3 regions of the Oceanobacillus sp. E9 genome follow, and region 2 is predicted to be linked to each of the others. Evidence: riboswitches for the same ligand, from Rfam matches in the RefSeq annotation. Region 2 holds a riboswitch; each other region holds the start of a gene.
The links. Region 2 has a riboswitch for S-adenosylmethionine ahead of AQ616_RS07785 (carboxymuconolactone decarboxylase family protein). Riboswitches for the same ligand answer to the same signal wherever they lie in the genome.

Region 1: another riboswitch for S-adenosylmethionine. It lies ahead of AQ616_RS17330 (homocysteine S-methyltransferase family protein); the one in region 2 lies ahead of AQ616_RS07785 (carboxymuconolactone decarboxylase family protein).
Region 3: another riboswitch for S-adenosylmethionine. It lies ahead of AQ616_RS00675 (O-acetylhomoserine aminocarboxypropyltransferase/cysteine synthase family protein); the one in region 2 lies ahead of AQ616_RS07785 (carboxymuconolactone decarboxylase family protein).

Annotation. Positions count from the first base shown of each region.
Region 1 covers NZ_LSNA01000009.1:238,638-243,488, reverse strand. Annotated here, with positions in the region: gene AQ616_RS17345 (acyl-CoA dehydrogenase family protein) at 1-87, shown strand, start outside; gene AQ616_RS17340 (thiolase family protein) at 113-1,297, shown strand; gene AQ616_RS17335 (DUF1801 domain-containing protein) at 1,299-1,727, opposite strand; SAM riboswitch class I at 1,948-2,052, shown strand; gene AQ616_RS17330 (homocysteine S-methyltransferase family protein) at 2,132-3,181, shown strand; gene AQ616_RS17325 (aliphatic sulfonate ABC transporter substrate-binding protein) at 3,303-4,283, shown strand; gene AQ616_RS17320 (ABC transporter permease) at 4,302-4,851, shown strand, end outside.
Region 2 covers NZ_LSNA01000006.1:172,584-177,434, forward strand. Annotated here, with positions in the region: gene AQ616_RS07775 (catalase) at 1-1,183, shown strand, start outside; gene AQ616_RS07780 (hypothetical protein) at 1,353-2,570, opposite strand; SAM riboswitch class I at 2,997-3,105, shown strand; gene AQ616_RS07785 (carboxymuconolactone decarboxylase family protein) at 3,310-3,978, shown strand; gene AQ616_RS07790 (LLM class flavin-dependent oxidoreductase) at 4,045-4,851, shown strand, end outside.
Region 3 covers NZ_LSNA01000001.1:153,404-158,254, reverse strand. Annotated here, with positions in the region: gene AQ616_RS00680 (SGNH/GDSL hydrolase family protein) at 1-621, opposite strand, end outside; gene AQ616_RS00675 (O-acetylhomoserine aminocarboxypropyltransferase/cysteine synthase family protein) at 1,134-2,804, opposite strand; SAM riboswitch class I at 2,909-3,018, opposite strand; gene rarD (EamA family transporter RarD) at 3,106-4,020, opposite strand; gene megL (methionine gamma-lyase) at 4,305-4,851, shown strand, end outside.

The DNA.
Region 1 (4,851 bases), on a different contig from region 2:
GATGCGCGCATTACACGAATTTATGAAGGGACATCGGAAATTCAGAAGAATATTATTGCTGGACAATTAAAGAAACATTATAGCTAAGGGCAAGTTGTAGGGAGGTATAGGTATGGACGATCCGATAGTTATTGTCAGTGCAACTAGAACACCAATTGGAGCATATGGTAAATCATTGAAAAATGTATCTTCTGGTCATCTAGCAAGTCATGTGATTAAAGAAGTGCTACAAAGAGTTTATATGCCAGCTGATCACGTAGATGAGGTTATTTTAGGAGAAGTAAGACAAACGACGGAATCATCGAATATTGCTAGAGTAGCAGCGCTAAGAGCGGGTATCCCTGAACAAGTGACTGCTTTTACAGTAAATAGATTATGTGCATCTGGAATCCAGGCAGTGACATCTGGAGTACAACAAATTCTTAGTAATCAAGCTGATATTGTCATAGCGGGTGGGACAGAGAGTATGAGCCGTTCTCCAATATACTTACGAAATACTAGATTTGGAGGAGATCGAACAACCATTGTCGATTCTAATTTAGAAGCAGGACAACAACCTCAAGAAATCTATGGTAAGAATCTATCTATGGGTATTACAGCTGAGAATGTTGCTAGAAAATATAATATATCAAGAGAAGATCAAGATGCATTTGCGATAGAAAGTCAGCGCAGAGCAAAAAAAGCTATAGAAAGTGGACGGTTTAAAGATGAAATAGCTCCTATTGAGGTTGTGGAAAAGAAACAGATATCTATATTTGAAGTAGATGAATATCCTCGATTTGATACATCTCTAGAGAAACTAGCAAATCTTAATCCAGTATTTGAAGCAGGTGGGACGGTGACTGCTGGTAATGCTTGCGGCAGAAATGATGGTGCCTCAGCTTTGGTTATTATGAAAGAATCACATGCCAAACATCTTGGCTTGCAACCACTCGCAAGAATCGTAGATTGGAGTACAGCGGGTGTTTCCCCTGAAATAATGGGAATTGGCCCAGTACCGGCAGTCAAACAACTACTTAAACGAAATCAAAAAACAATCCAAGACATAGATTTACTAGAATTGAATGAAGCTTTCGCTTCTCAATCCGTTGCTGTTATTCGTGAACTAGGTTTGGATCATGAAAAAGTAAATGTTAATGGAGGGGCGATTGCGTTAGGTCATCCGGTCGGTGCTACGGGCACCCGGATAATTACGACATTAATCTATGAACTAATAAAAAGAAAACAGCAATATGGTATAGCAACTTTATGCGCTGGTGGCGGCCAAGGAATGGCAATATTGATCGAACAGTGCTAAGTTATTTTGCAGTATCAGGATAAGTTGATTTGATATGGAAAAGTGATTGTTTAATTAAACGACGTAAGATATCAAGATTAATATCGCTGAGTTTGTTAATATAAACACACGATTTTCCGGTAGTGTATTTACCTAAAGCTGTCATTAATTCACTATCTTGAACAATATCTGTTGCGAGATAGAGACTAATTTTTGATTTTCTGGGAGAGTATCCTACTATTAAAAATTCTCCGGAGTGGCCAGAAGCGTATTTATAATTGTATTTTCCAAAGCCAATAATACTTGTTCCCCACATTTTTGCTGGATACTCAGTAGATTCGGTAAATATATCTAATAGTTTATAAGCATCTTCTTTCTTTTGAAGATGATCAACACTTTCGATGAATTGAATAACACTGTTTTCTGTTTCTTTTGTTTTTAGTTCATACATTTTCATCACTCCTAATCCTATGATTGATAATAGTATAACAAATATTTACAATATATTTTTGATTTAGATTGCAACTGGCAGTTTTTTATCAGGCACGGCATCACTCACTAGGAAATCATTTAAAAAATAATAAATGAATAATTTAAATTTCCTATTGATTATTTTATGGTTATCATATAAGATATTAAAAAGTTAATTTTTAAAAAATTAAATATAGTTAGACTTATCAAGAGAGACGGAGGGATTGGCCCGATGAAGTCTCAGCAACCAGCCTTATAAGGTATGGTGCTAATTCCAATAGGCTTATATGCCTTAAAGATAAGAAGAACAATGTAGGTTAACCCTTCTTCTTACTTTTGGAAGAAGGGTTTTTGTTTGTAAAAATAATGAAGGAGGAGATTATGATGAAGCGTAGTTTAAAAAGACGTTTGCAAGAAGGTACGGTAATAGTAGGAGAAGGATATTTATTTGAATTAGAGAGGAGAGGGTATTTACAGGCAGGTTCGTTTGTACCAGAAGTAGCACTTGCGAACCCGGATGCTTTAAAACAAACGTATCGTGATTTTATGAATGCTGGTTCGGATGTTGTATTAGCATTTACATACAATGCACATCGAGAAAAAATGCGCATTATTGGCAAGGAAGAATTATTAGAACCATTGAATAGAAGTGCTATTCGTTTAGCAAAGGAAGTAGCGAAAGAGCATCCATTGGAAGAAGCATTAGTTGCAGGAAATATATCTAATACAAATATCTTTGACCCTTATGATGAATCAAGCAAATCTAAAGTTAGAGAGATGTTCGCTGAAATGGCTCAGTGGAGTAAAGAAGAAGATGTTGATTTTATTAATGGTGAAACATTTTATTATCATGAAGAAGCAGAAATTGCTTTGGAAGAAATATTGAAAAAAGACTTGCCAGCTGTCATTACACTAGGGTTAATGGGAGAAAACATTTTAAGGGATGGCTATACGGTAGAGGAATCTTGTAAAATATTATCGGAAAAGGGAGCACTTGTAGTTGGAATGAATTGTTTCCGAGGTCCAGATACGATGCAACCTTATATTGCAAAAATTAGAAAGCATGTAGACGGTTATGTAGGAGCATTACCCATTCCATATCGTACATCAGATGAGCATCCGACATTTTTTAATTTACCTGATGGTGGTTGTAGTTGCCATTTGCCTACTGAAACAACTTTTCCAACTGCTTTAGATCCACTGTACCATAACCGTTATGAATTAGCAGAGTGGGCAAAAGAAGCAAAGGGGATTGGTGTTAATTATATTGGGTTATGTTGTGGAGCATCTCCAGCAATGCTTAGAGCTGTTGCAGAGGCAGTCGGTAAGGAGACCATTAATTCTCCCTATTCTCCTAATATGGAGAAGCATTTCTTGTTTGGGAAAGATAAAACATTAAAAGAACATAATGTAGGCTATCGATTTAAGGCATAACAAATCTTATATTGATGGTAAATCTCCTATACTATTCATTTAGATACAGTTGGAGAAGTACGAACCTCATTGTTATAAAACCAAGTAATCTTATTTGAATAATTATAAGGAGGAGAATTTAATGAGAAGTAAGTTAATGAGTATAGCTTTAGTGATAATAATAATTAGTTTAATAGCAGCATGTGGATCTGATTCAAGTGCAGCAGATGGAAAGCCTGATAAGATTCGGTTAGATTATGCGTATTATTCACCAACAAGCCTTGTATTAAAAGAACAAGGATGGTTAGAAGAAGCCTTAGAAGATGAAGGAATAGGTGTGGAGTGGGTACTAAGTCAAGGTAGTAATAAGGCTTTAGAATTTTTAACAAGTGATAGTATTGATTTTGGTTCTTCTGCAGGATCTGCAGCGCTTGTTTCTAAAGCCAAGGGTTCTCCAATTCAAAATGTATATATTTATTCTCAACCAGAGTGGACAGCTTTAGTTGCTGATTCTGAGTCAGGAATCCAATCGGTAGAAGAATTAAAAGGAAAAAAAGTGGCTGCCACGTTAGGTACGGATCCATATATTTTTCTACTACGGGCTTTAAATGAAGCTGGATTAACAGCGGCTGACTTAGAAATTGTCAATTTACAACATGGTGATGGAGCGGTTGCTTTGTCTAAAGGTTCCGTAGATGCATGGGCGGGGCTAGATCCACATATGGCTCGAGCCGAATTAGAATCTGATGCAACCTTGTTTTATCGAAATAAAGAATTTAACACATATGGTTTTTTAAACGTGCGAGATGATTTTGCAGAAGAATATCCAGATTATGTTCATGTTGTGATTGAAGCGTATGAAAAAGCAAGAGAGTGGACAATAGATAATCCAGAAGCAGCTGCACAGATTTTATCTGAAGAAGCAGAGATGTCACTAGATGTAGCGAAACAGACTTTAGAGAGGAATGATTTTTCCAATTCCATTCCTGGAGATGAGCATCGAGATACGTTAAGAAATTCAGCAGAGGTTCTTCTAGAGGGAGAAGTTATTGAAGCTGATACGGACATTGAGAAGGTTGTAAATGAACTTGTCCAACCATCATTTATAGAAGAGCTAAATTAATAATTAGAGGTGGCTGTCTTGTCTAAGGTGTCTGAAGAAGTTATTAATTGGGATAAAAATAAGTTTAAGAGAAACAAATCATTTTTGTCATATGAAGTAATTTGGATGGGAAGTATTATTCCTATTTTGCTATTAATTGTCTGGGAAGTGTTAAGTAGATTTGGTTACTTTCCTACGTATTTATTACCTGCACCAACGACAGTTGTTGGTACGATCATCAATCTTGCTGAAGATGGATCTTTATGGGGGCATGTAGGTATTACCTTATATAGAGTATTTGCTGGATTTTTTCTAGGTACTGCTGCCGCTCTTATGCTCGGTGGACTCGTAGGTTTGTATAGAAAAGCAGAATTGTTATTTGATCCATTAATACAAGCTTTTCGGGCTATTCCTTCTTTAGCTTGGGTTCCGTTATTTATTCTGTGGATGGGAATTGGTGAAGTTTCTAAAATTACCATGATTAGTGTCGGCGTCTTCTTTCCAGTGTATTTAAATATCATAAGTGGTATCACAGGCGTTGATCGAAAGTTGATTGAAGTTGGTAAAATGAATCGATTGTCTACCTTTC
Region 2 (4,851 bases):
GGGAGCTTTTGGTTATTTTGAAACATTGTATTCTATGAGTGATTATACAACATTATCTTTCTTGCAGACACCGGGTACAGAAGTGCCGGTATTTGTGCGGTTCTCCTTAGCAGTTAGTACAAAAGGAACCCCAGATACATCCCGTAATGTAAGAGGATTCTCCACTAAATTTTATACAGATAACGGCATATTCGATTTGATATGTAATCATATTCCTGTTTTCTCTGTTCGCGACACAATTCGTTTTCCAGAAGCGATTAAAGCGTTTTTACCATCTCCGGTAGATAACTTAATCGATCCCACACGCTACTGGAATTTTGTGGCACGTGCGTCTGAATCACTTCTCTTTACACTACTTGTTTACTCCAACCTTGGTACAGTGAAAAGTCTACGTCATTTGCCTGGGCATAGTGTAAATACCTATGTTTGGAAAAATGGAGAAGGAAAACGATATTTTGTTAAATACACGTGGGCACCGCTGGCTGGAGAACAGTATATTCGTAACGATGAAGCAGTACGACTAGCGGGAGAGAATCCGGATATTGCAGGACAGGACTTACATGATGTCATTGAAAGAGGGGAGCCAGTTGAATTTGGGTTATATGTACAGATCATGGATCCTGAAGATGCTGCCAATCTACCATATGATCCATTAGACGATACCAAAATATGGGATCAACAACAGTTCCCTTTCCAACCAGTGGGAAGAATGGTATTGAATAGGAATCCTGATAATTATATGGAGCAAGTTGAAAAAGCGGCTTTTTCTCCATCTAATTTACAAGAAGGTGTAGAACTATCAGATGATAAGATGTTACAAGGAAGAGCAAATATTTATTGGGATTCACAACGTTATCGGATAGGTCCTGATTTTCGTAATGTACCAGTTAATCATGAATCTGACTGGTGGCCAGGTAACCTTGTGACAAGTGGTGATGGACGCTATGTTGAAGGTAGATTAGAGAGATCGGACATCGAAAAACAGGATGATTTCACACAACCTGGTATGTTTTACGATTCTCTATCAGACCAACAACAAGAAGATTTAATTAATAATATGGCAGGCGGATTAACTACTGTATCACCGGAAGTATATAATACTGTTCAGGGTTATATGCAGAAAGCTTCAGAAGATTTAGCGAGAAAGCTGAATAGAGCTGTAACAATGATGAAAGAAGATTAATAATGTAATATAAAATCGTGTCGTTAAAAAATTCAACCGGTTTATTTTGAGTTTTACTTCTCTATTCATATAAGCTCTCTTTTTTTAATTCGGAGGTAGATAGGTTTACAATATAAAAACACCCCCAAGTTAGTTGTTAGAGGTGCAAATTATTAATAATCATTATTACTTACTGTCTTGTCTTTTTATGACCTTCTTCTGCTTCTTCTTGTTCTCTTTGTTCTTTAATCTGTTTATGTCTTTGACGTTGGCGATAACCGTATGTCGAAGATAGAACTACATCCTCATTCTCTAAGGCAGAGCCAAGTGCACCTATAATCGTTGCAATACTAGTAGCTGTCCATGCGATGTACAGATAGCTCGTAAAGTTAATTTCCTCATTTATTTGATTTTCAAGCAATTCTGCTGGAATAAAAATATTAACAGCAAAAGTAAATAAAACGTATAGAATAATATAATACAAACATACAGTTGATAGCAAGGTAAAAACGGTAGTAGCATTATATAGTTTTCGAATATAGTCATCTTTACCATCTTGAGGTCGTTCCCACAATTTATGGGCTACTATAATCCAACTTACCATGGACGTAATAGCAATAAAAGTTAGTAAAATCATCCGTGGTAATGAATAATAATCACTCAACTGCCATAGTGTTGGGAAGACCAGCGCGTATGCTCCGGTAGTAAATGCAATCATAATTACTTTCATAAATGCTGGAAAGAGTGACCATGGGCGATTGGCTCGTACCATTCCGGAAATGATTCGTATAGCAATACTCCATTTCCGTGGAACAGTAAAACGAACATCGATATTGCATTCACCATGCGTCTCATGCTCATCAGGTGTTTCTCGTTTAATAGGGGAAATTCTTTCTAAGAAACGTTTTCCGATTAAGCGTGTTGAACTTTTATTCTTCAATTCTTTATAATCTTCATTCATAGATTGAAGATGAAGTTCGGCCTTTTTTCTATCGCCATCAGAGCTGCCATAATACATTTCGTTTACTAACTGTAATATGGACTCTCGTAGTCTTTTAATCATCCTTGTTGAGCCCAGACTAGGCATGCTAATTAATGCTATGTTTTCGTCTTGATTTGCTTCTGCAATAATTAGCCGTTTTTCTTTGAATAAAGGTAAATCTGTAAGACAAATTCCAAAGTCCCAGTCGTTTTTTTTCTTCTTATTTTGAGTAGCTTTTAGAATGTCAATAGATTCACCAGTACCTGTAAGTGGGTCTTCAATATATTGAACCTCCCATTCGCAATCATCGTCTACGTAAAACTGTAGTAGATTTGGGAGTTCTTCTTTTAATTTTGCTGCAATATAGTTGGGATAACCTGGAGCTGAAATTAAACCAATACTCCTACTAGTTGAACATGTAGTCATAACTTCACCCTTTTCATTGTGCCGATATTAGTATGTTATTCTGTTTAGCCGAAAAGCAAAGGGTTTAAACTACAATTTTAGGTTAACTTAGTAGATGAACTGGCGACGTATAGAGAATTATAACTTATTAAAACTAGGTAGTTATGGTAGTTTTAAATTGTATTATGAAGGTACATTTTAATACGGTTCCATAAAAGCAGCTATGTTACAGACAAAAGTCTACGTAGTCGAATGGGTGAACATGTAATTTCTTCCGAATCCCACAAGTCGAATAAAAGTCTAAGCCAGAATAAATAAAAACATATACAATATAGTCCAATTGGTTTAAATTTTTCATTACATTGAATTAATTGAAAATTAACTATTGACAGTTATTTGCTGGTTCGTTATGCTAATATACAAATCTTACACAACTATATAATATTTTCCTTATCAAGAGTCGGGGGAGGAACCTGGTCCGTTGATCCCGCAGCAACCAGTTACAGTTAAGTAACATGGTGCTCATTCCAGCAAGCTTATGCTTGATAGATGAGAAAAGTGTTTATGCCCACTAAATGAAACTCTTCCTCATCGGAAGGGTTTTTCTTTTTTCAAAAGGGGAGTGTAAAGAAAAACTGGAACAATGTGACTTTAAATATGACTAAACCAATAAGTTAACTTTATTTAGGAGGCGGATCAAAACAGTTACACAAGCCAAGCAATCGAAATTTTTATTAAAACGAAAAGGAGAGAGTGTATTATGCCAACTACAAAAACAGAGAGTCTTTATAAAAAATCGTATTTCAGTCGTATCCAAGAATTAAAGGAATTTGCACCAGGTGTATTTAATTCGTTCTTTGCCTTCAACAACAAAGCGCTCGAAGAAGGGAAGCTTTCCGTGAAACAAAAAGAATTAATTGCAGTGGCAGTTGCTCACATTACAGGTTGTCCATACTGTATTGAACTCCATGTAGGAAATGTGAAAAACCAAGGTGCTGATAAAGAAGAAGTAACTGAGGCAATATTTGTTGCAACAACATTAAAAGCAGGCTCTTCATTAGCGCACGCAGTAAATGGATTGAATGCATATGACGGAAATGATGATGATGAGTTATATAAAGCTTCCTACTTTAAACGACTACAAGAACTAGGTGAGATAAGTGATGATGCTTTCAAAGCTTTCTTGAAATTTGATGGAGCGGTTTTAAAAGAAGGTAAACTTACATTGAAGGAAAAAGAGTTGATTGCAGTAGCCTCTGCGCATACAACAGGATGTGCTTATTGTATTGACTTGCATACGAAAAATGCAAAGGAAGCTGGAGCCAGTAAAGAAGAGTTATCAGAAGCTATTTTTGTAGCTGTTGCTCTTAAAGCAGGTTCTGCATTAGCGCACAGTGTCAATGCATTAAATGCTTACGATGAAGAGTAGTTTAATAGATTCCCAATGTTAATTAATGTAATTATCTTATTCAGATACTAAAAAGGAGCTGAGCATATGGCAAAACAAATTCATTTTAATGGATTCGTGCAAAATTCACCTTCCCCTCATTCAACGGGGCTTTGGAAACATGAGAAAGATTATGGAATAAATCATAATCGTTTAGGTTACTGGACGGAAATTGCGCAAATTCTAGAACGCGGCAAATTTGACTCGTTATTTATTGCTGATGTATTAGGGACGTACAGTGTTTATGGGAAAAGCCATGACGCAGCGACGAGAGGCGCAGTTCAACTTCCTGCACATGATCCTTTACTTCCTATTACAGCAATGGCCGCAGTTACCGAGCATCTTGGTTTTGCGCCAACAATTTCTACTACCTATGCACAACCCTATGTACTAGCACGTCAGTTATCCACATTGGACCATTTAACAGGAGGAAGAGTTGGATGGAATGTCGTTACTTCCTATTTGGAAAGTGAAGCAGTCAATATGGGGTTAACAGAAAGGTTACCGAAAGAATTGCGTTATAATCGAGCGGATGAATTTTTAGATGTGGTATACAAACTTTGGGAGCATAGTTGGGATGAGGATGCGGTGATTTATGACCGTGCCAATGATACTTTTGCTAACCCAGAGAAAGTTCGCTTAATTAATCATAGTGGGGAGTTTTTTAATGTGCCAGGACCGCACTTAGTTGAACCCTCGCCGCAACGAACGCCAGTATTATTCCAAGCGGGAGCATCACCAAAGGGAAGAGATTTTGCGGCAAAACATGCAGAGGCAGTTTTTACAAAGCAAACATCTATTGAATCGTTGAAAAATTATTCTTCCGATATTAAGAAACGTGCTCAAGAAAAAGGA
Region 3 (4,851 bases), on a different contig from region 2:
TTGCTCATAATGAACTTGTTCTACTTGAAAATCATTAATATCTAAGCTTGTGATATTTTCCTTAACCACTTGCATAATGTCGTTTGCACCAATAGTTACTAAAGCAATATCTGATTCTTGAATGGCATCAATCAAATTTTGTTCATTTCGTAATCTTTCTAGCAGTTGATCTGTTCGGTTACCTCGTTTTCCGAAGTTATCAAATTCAGCACTATATCCAGTACTATTTATTGTTCTATCAAGAATGCCAACATAACCGCCTTGCTCGGTTTCATCACCAACACCCTGAGTTAATGAATCACCAACAGCAACGATTTGTGTTTCATCTGTAGATAAGAAGTTCATCGTTCCCTGAACAGCTTCATTGATAACTTTGGGGAAGGGATTTCCTGATGTTTCTTCGGCTTCTGCATTCTCATTAGCTGTTTCGTCATTCGTATTGTCTTGTTGATTGTTTGATTTATTTTGATCTACTTGTTTTTGTAGTGCTGTTTCTTTCTCTATTTGGTCGGAGGAAAGATGCTTAAATGGATCTTGAGATTGGTAGATAAATCCAATTATAATAAGAAGTACTAACGCAACCAATCCGCTATAGATCATAATCTTTTTCTTGTTTTTCATGTAATCACACCTATGCAGTTCTTTTCTTATATATTATGAATTAGTAAATGGATTTGTCTATGAAGAAGGCTGGAGTAGATGGATTTTTATAATAATAGTTTAATCCATTTATTGATAACCTAAACCAACAATTTATAGGAATAAAAGCACAAGCGACCGTTTAGCAACGTAGCGAGTGCCTCCCTGTTTTTTTAAGGATGGTTCGACAATGGTCGAACTTCCTTTTTTTCTTTAAGATAAAGGACACGGTAAGGTGACAACCGATGATGACTTTCACCCAAGGGTATAAGTGCGACCACGCCATTCGGCAGTCTTCGTAGGGCAATTTCGTGAAGTCGCCGTTGCTGGTTGATGGAGCTAGAAGTGGCCTTATCTTTCTATGAACGATAGGAATTCCCAATTTTTATACTCTTATCTTTTCAAAAAAAAAAGCCTTCATTATGGAAGGCTCCTTATCTTATATATATTTTAATACCCTTATAAAATGAAACATAAACACATTTTAGAGCTAATTATAATTTGATTGGTTGTTTCGTCTCTTGACCATTACGAAGTTGTAGTGCGATTTTTGCTGGAGATTGATTGGTTATCACAATATTATTTTTTAATTGCGCAGATTGATTATCCGATGCAAAAACAATCGTATTTGTAGGTACTACTCCTTCGATAGACGGTATTGTCTCATCAATCCAAATAGCATCAACTTCTGTATTAAGATCACTTAAAGATGTCACCGGCAATATTTCATATCCTAGTGTTTTAAGCGGTGCTATTTGATCTTGGTCTATTTGAAGCGTAGCTATTACTTTTTTTCTCACTCCATTGCTTCGATCAAATGGAGATTGAAGTAACCATTGTACTGCAACTTCCTCTTGAGATGGTTTATTTGTACGTGATTTACCAGTAGCCTTTTCAATTGCTTGGTCAAGATCAGCGATAATATCATCGATAGACTCAAGACCTACGGATAATCGTACTAATTCTTCTGTTACACCACTTAATGCTAAGTCATCTTCGTTTAATTGTTGATGAGTGGTAGATGCCGGATGAATAATGAGAGATTTGGCATCTCCTACATTTGCAACATGTGACCATAATGAAACATTATCTATTAATGTTCGACCTGCTTCTCTACCACCAGATATTCCGAAAGTAATAATAGATCCGAAGCTTTGTTTTAAATATTTACCTGCCAGTTCGTGAGATGGATGCTCTTCTAATCCTGGATAATTCACCCATTCGACAGCTGGATGTGCTTGTAAATAGTTTGCTAATTGTAATGCATTATCCGTATGTCGTTTAATGCGTAAGTGTAATGTTTCTAATCCTTGCAGTAACAGAAAGGCATTTTGTGGGCTAAGGGATGCTCCAATATCACGTAATAACTGCACTCGAAGCTTTGTAATATATGCCTCCGCACCAAGATCAACGTATTTTAACCCATTATAACTTTCATCAGGTTTTACAAAGTCCGGGAAACGTTGGTTATTCCAATCAAACCGACCACTATCGACGACAACACCACCAATGGTTGTTCCATGCCCCCCAATCCATTTAGTTGCGGAATGAACAACAATATCTGCACCCCAAGTTAATGGCTTTGTTACATAAGGTGTAGCAAAGGTATTATCAATAATTAACGGTACACCATGCTTATGTGCTACTTCAGCAACTTTTTCAACATCAAATACATAGAGGCTAGGGTTGGTTATAATTTCACCAAAAACTGCCTTTGTCTTTTCTGTAATAGCATCTTCAATTGCTTGAGGATCTGTACCATCTACAAATTTTACATTAATTCCGTAACGTGGAAGGGTATTAGCAAATAGATTGAATGTACCTCCGTATAAGTTGCTATCTGCAACAATTTCATCTCCAGAACCAGCAATATTAAGAATTGCTAACGTAATCGCAGCCATACCGGATGATGTAGCAACAGCGCCAATACCATCTTCTAGTTGAGTAATTCGTTGTTCGAAAGCATCTACAGTTGGGTTCATAATACGTGAATAAATATTTCCTGGTTCTGCTAAACCAAATAAATTTTGTGCATGTTCGGTATCTCGAAACACATAGGATGTAGTTTGATATATTGGAACTGCACGTGATCCAGTTGATGGATCTGGTTCTTGCCCACCATGAAGTAAGATAGTTTCTGCTTGTAATGATTGAAATTTAGACATCGTATTTCCTCCTTGAAATTATTATTTTTAAAGTAATAAGAGAAGGATTAAAAAAAAAGCCCCCTTCATAAGAAGAGGACTTTGTCTTTATAAAACCGAACCTCCTCTTATCTTCCAGACAATTGTCTGTAGGATTTAGCACCTTTCAATAGCAAAATTGCCACAGGTTGCCGGGTTTCGCAGGGCCTATTCCCTCCACCACTCTTGATAAGAGATTTGCTTATTAAATTGTTATAAAGTATATCTTGTTTTCTTATTGATTGTCAACAGTAAATTTATAATTATTTTAAAATTCATATAATCAATGCTTTTTCCCTCGCTTGCGGGGTAATTGTTTATATAAGCTATACATATAAATTGCTAGTGCTAACCAAATAAATAAAAATGTGATCATATGGTGAGTAGTAAAGGATTCTTTATATAGAAATACGCCAAGAAAGAACATCACAGTCGGTGCAACATACTGTAAGAATCCAACAGAAGCGAGCGGTATTCTTCTTGCCCCCGCAGCAAATAGAAGCAAAGGAATAGCAGTAACAATGCCTCCACCTATTAAAAATAGATTTTCCACGGTCAAGATAGGATTTAATGAAAATCCTTGTGCTTGAGGAGCTAACCATATATATAATAATGCAAATGGTGTCATAACAAGTGTTTCTAACGTAAGCCCAAACATTGCACTGAGATCTAGGGTCTTCTTGATGAAACCATAAATGGCGAAAGAAGCAGCTAAAAATATCGATATCCATGGGAAGATCCCATACCCTAATGTAAGATAAATTACTGCTGCTCCAGCAAGAATAAATGAGAATATCTGCGCTTTGGTTGATGGTTCTTTTAGAATGATTAATCCCAATAATATACTTAAAATTGGATTAATATAGTAGCCTAAACTAGCTTGTAGAACGTGTCCTCCGTTGACGGCAAATATAAACAAAAACCAATTTAGTGTAATTACAATCGATGCTAAGGTGATGGAAATGATTTTTTTTCGATCTTGCTTCATATGCTTTATCGTATGTACAAAAGCCCGCCATTTTCCAGACATCATTACAAGCAAAATCATAAATACACAACTCCAAATAATACGGTGTGCAAGAATAGTTCCTGCTTCAATTGTGTCAATTTGTTTCCAATAGATTGGTAGAAATCCCCAGAGTAAGTATGCACTAAATGCAAGAATCATACCTTGCTGAAATGATGATTTATTCCCCATATTTTTTCCTTCTTTCTATAAGTACATTGAGTTTTATCTAATAATAGATGGATTTTTGAAGAGAATCAATTATTTGAATTCATGATAAAGAAAACGCTTTCATAAATGTTGTAAATACTTTATTATTGTATTTGACGATGATTAATCGTCTGTAAAAACTAAATAAGACTGTACAAGAGCTTGGACGGACACGAATGCTGGTGTTCAGCTTTTTTATTATTAATTAGGGTGGAAAACCAATATAAAAGAGGGGGATTTTGGTGAAAAAAAAGTCATATAAACATATGGAAACGTCAGTTATCCATGAAGGTTACGATTCAACACAGATGCTTGGGAGCTTGACACCTCCAATATTCCAAACATCAACATATACATTTGACTCAGCAGAACAGGGGGAAGCACGGTTTGCTGCAGAAGAGGAAGGGTATATTTATTCACGTTTAGGTAATCCAACTGTACGCATTTTGGAGGAGAGGATTGCAGCATTAGAAGGTGGAGAGCGAGGATTAGCTTTTTCATCTGGGATGGCAGCCGTATCCGCTATTTTACTTGCATTAACAAAAGCCAATGATCACATTATTTGCTCTTCAGGATTATATGGCTGTACGTATGGTTTGTTATCTATGATGGAAGAAAAGTATAACATTAGAACCGATTACTCCACTATGTTATCCGAAAAGGAATTGGAAGACCAGATAACCAAAGATACTGCATTAATTTATGTAGAGACGCCCATTAATCCTACCATGCAAGTAATTGACTTAGAATTAGTTGTGAATGTAGCTAAGAAATATCGACTGCCAGTAGTAGTTGATAATACTTTTTCGTCCC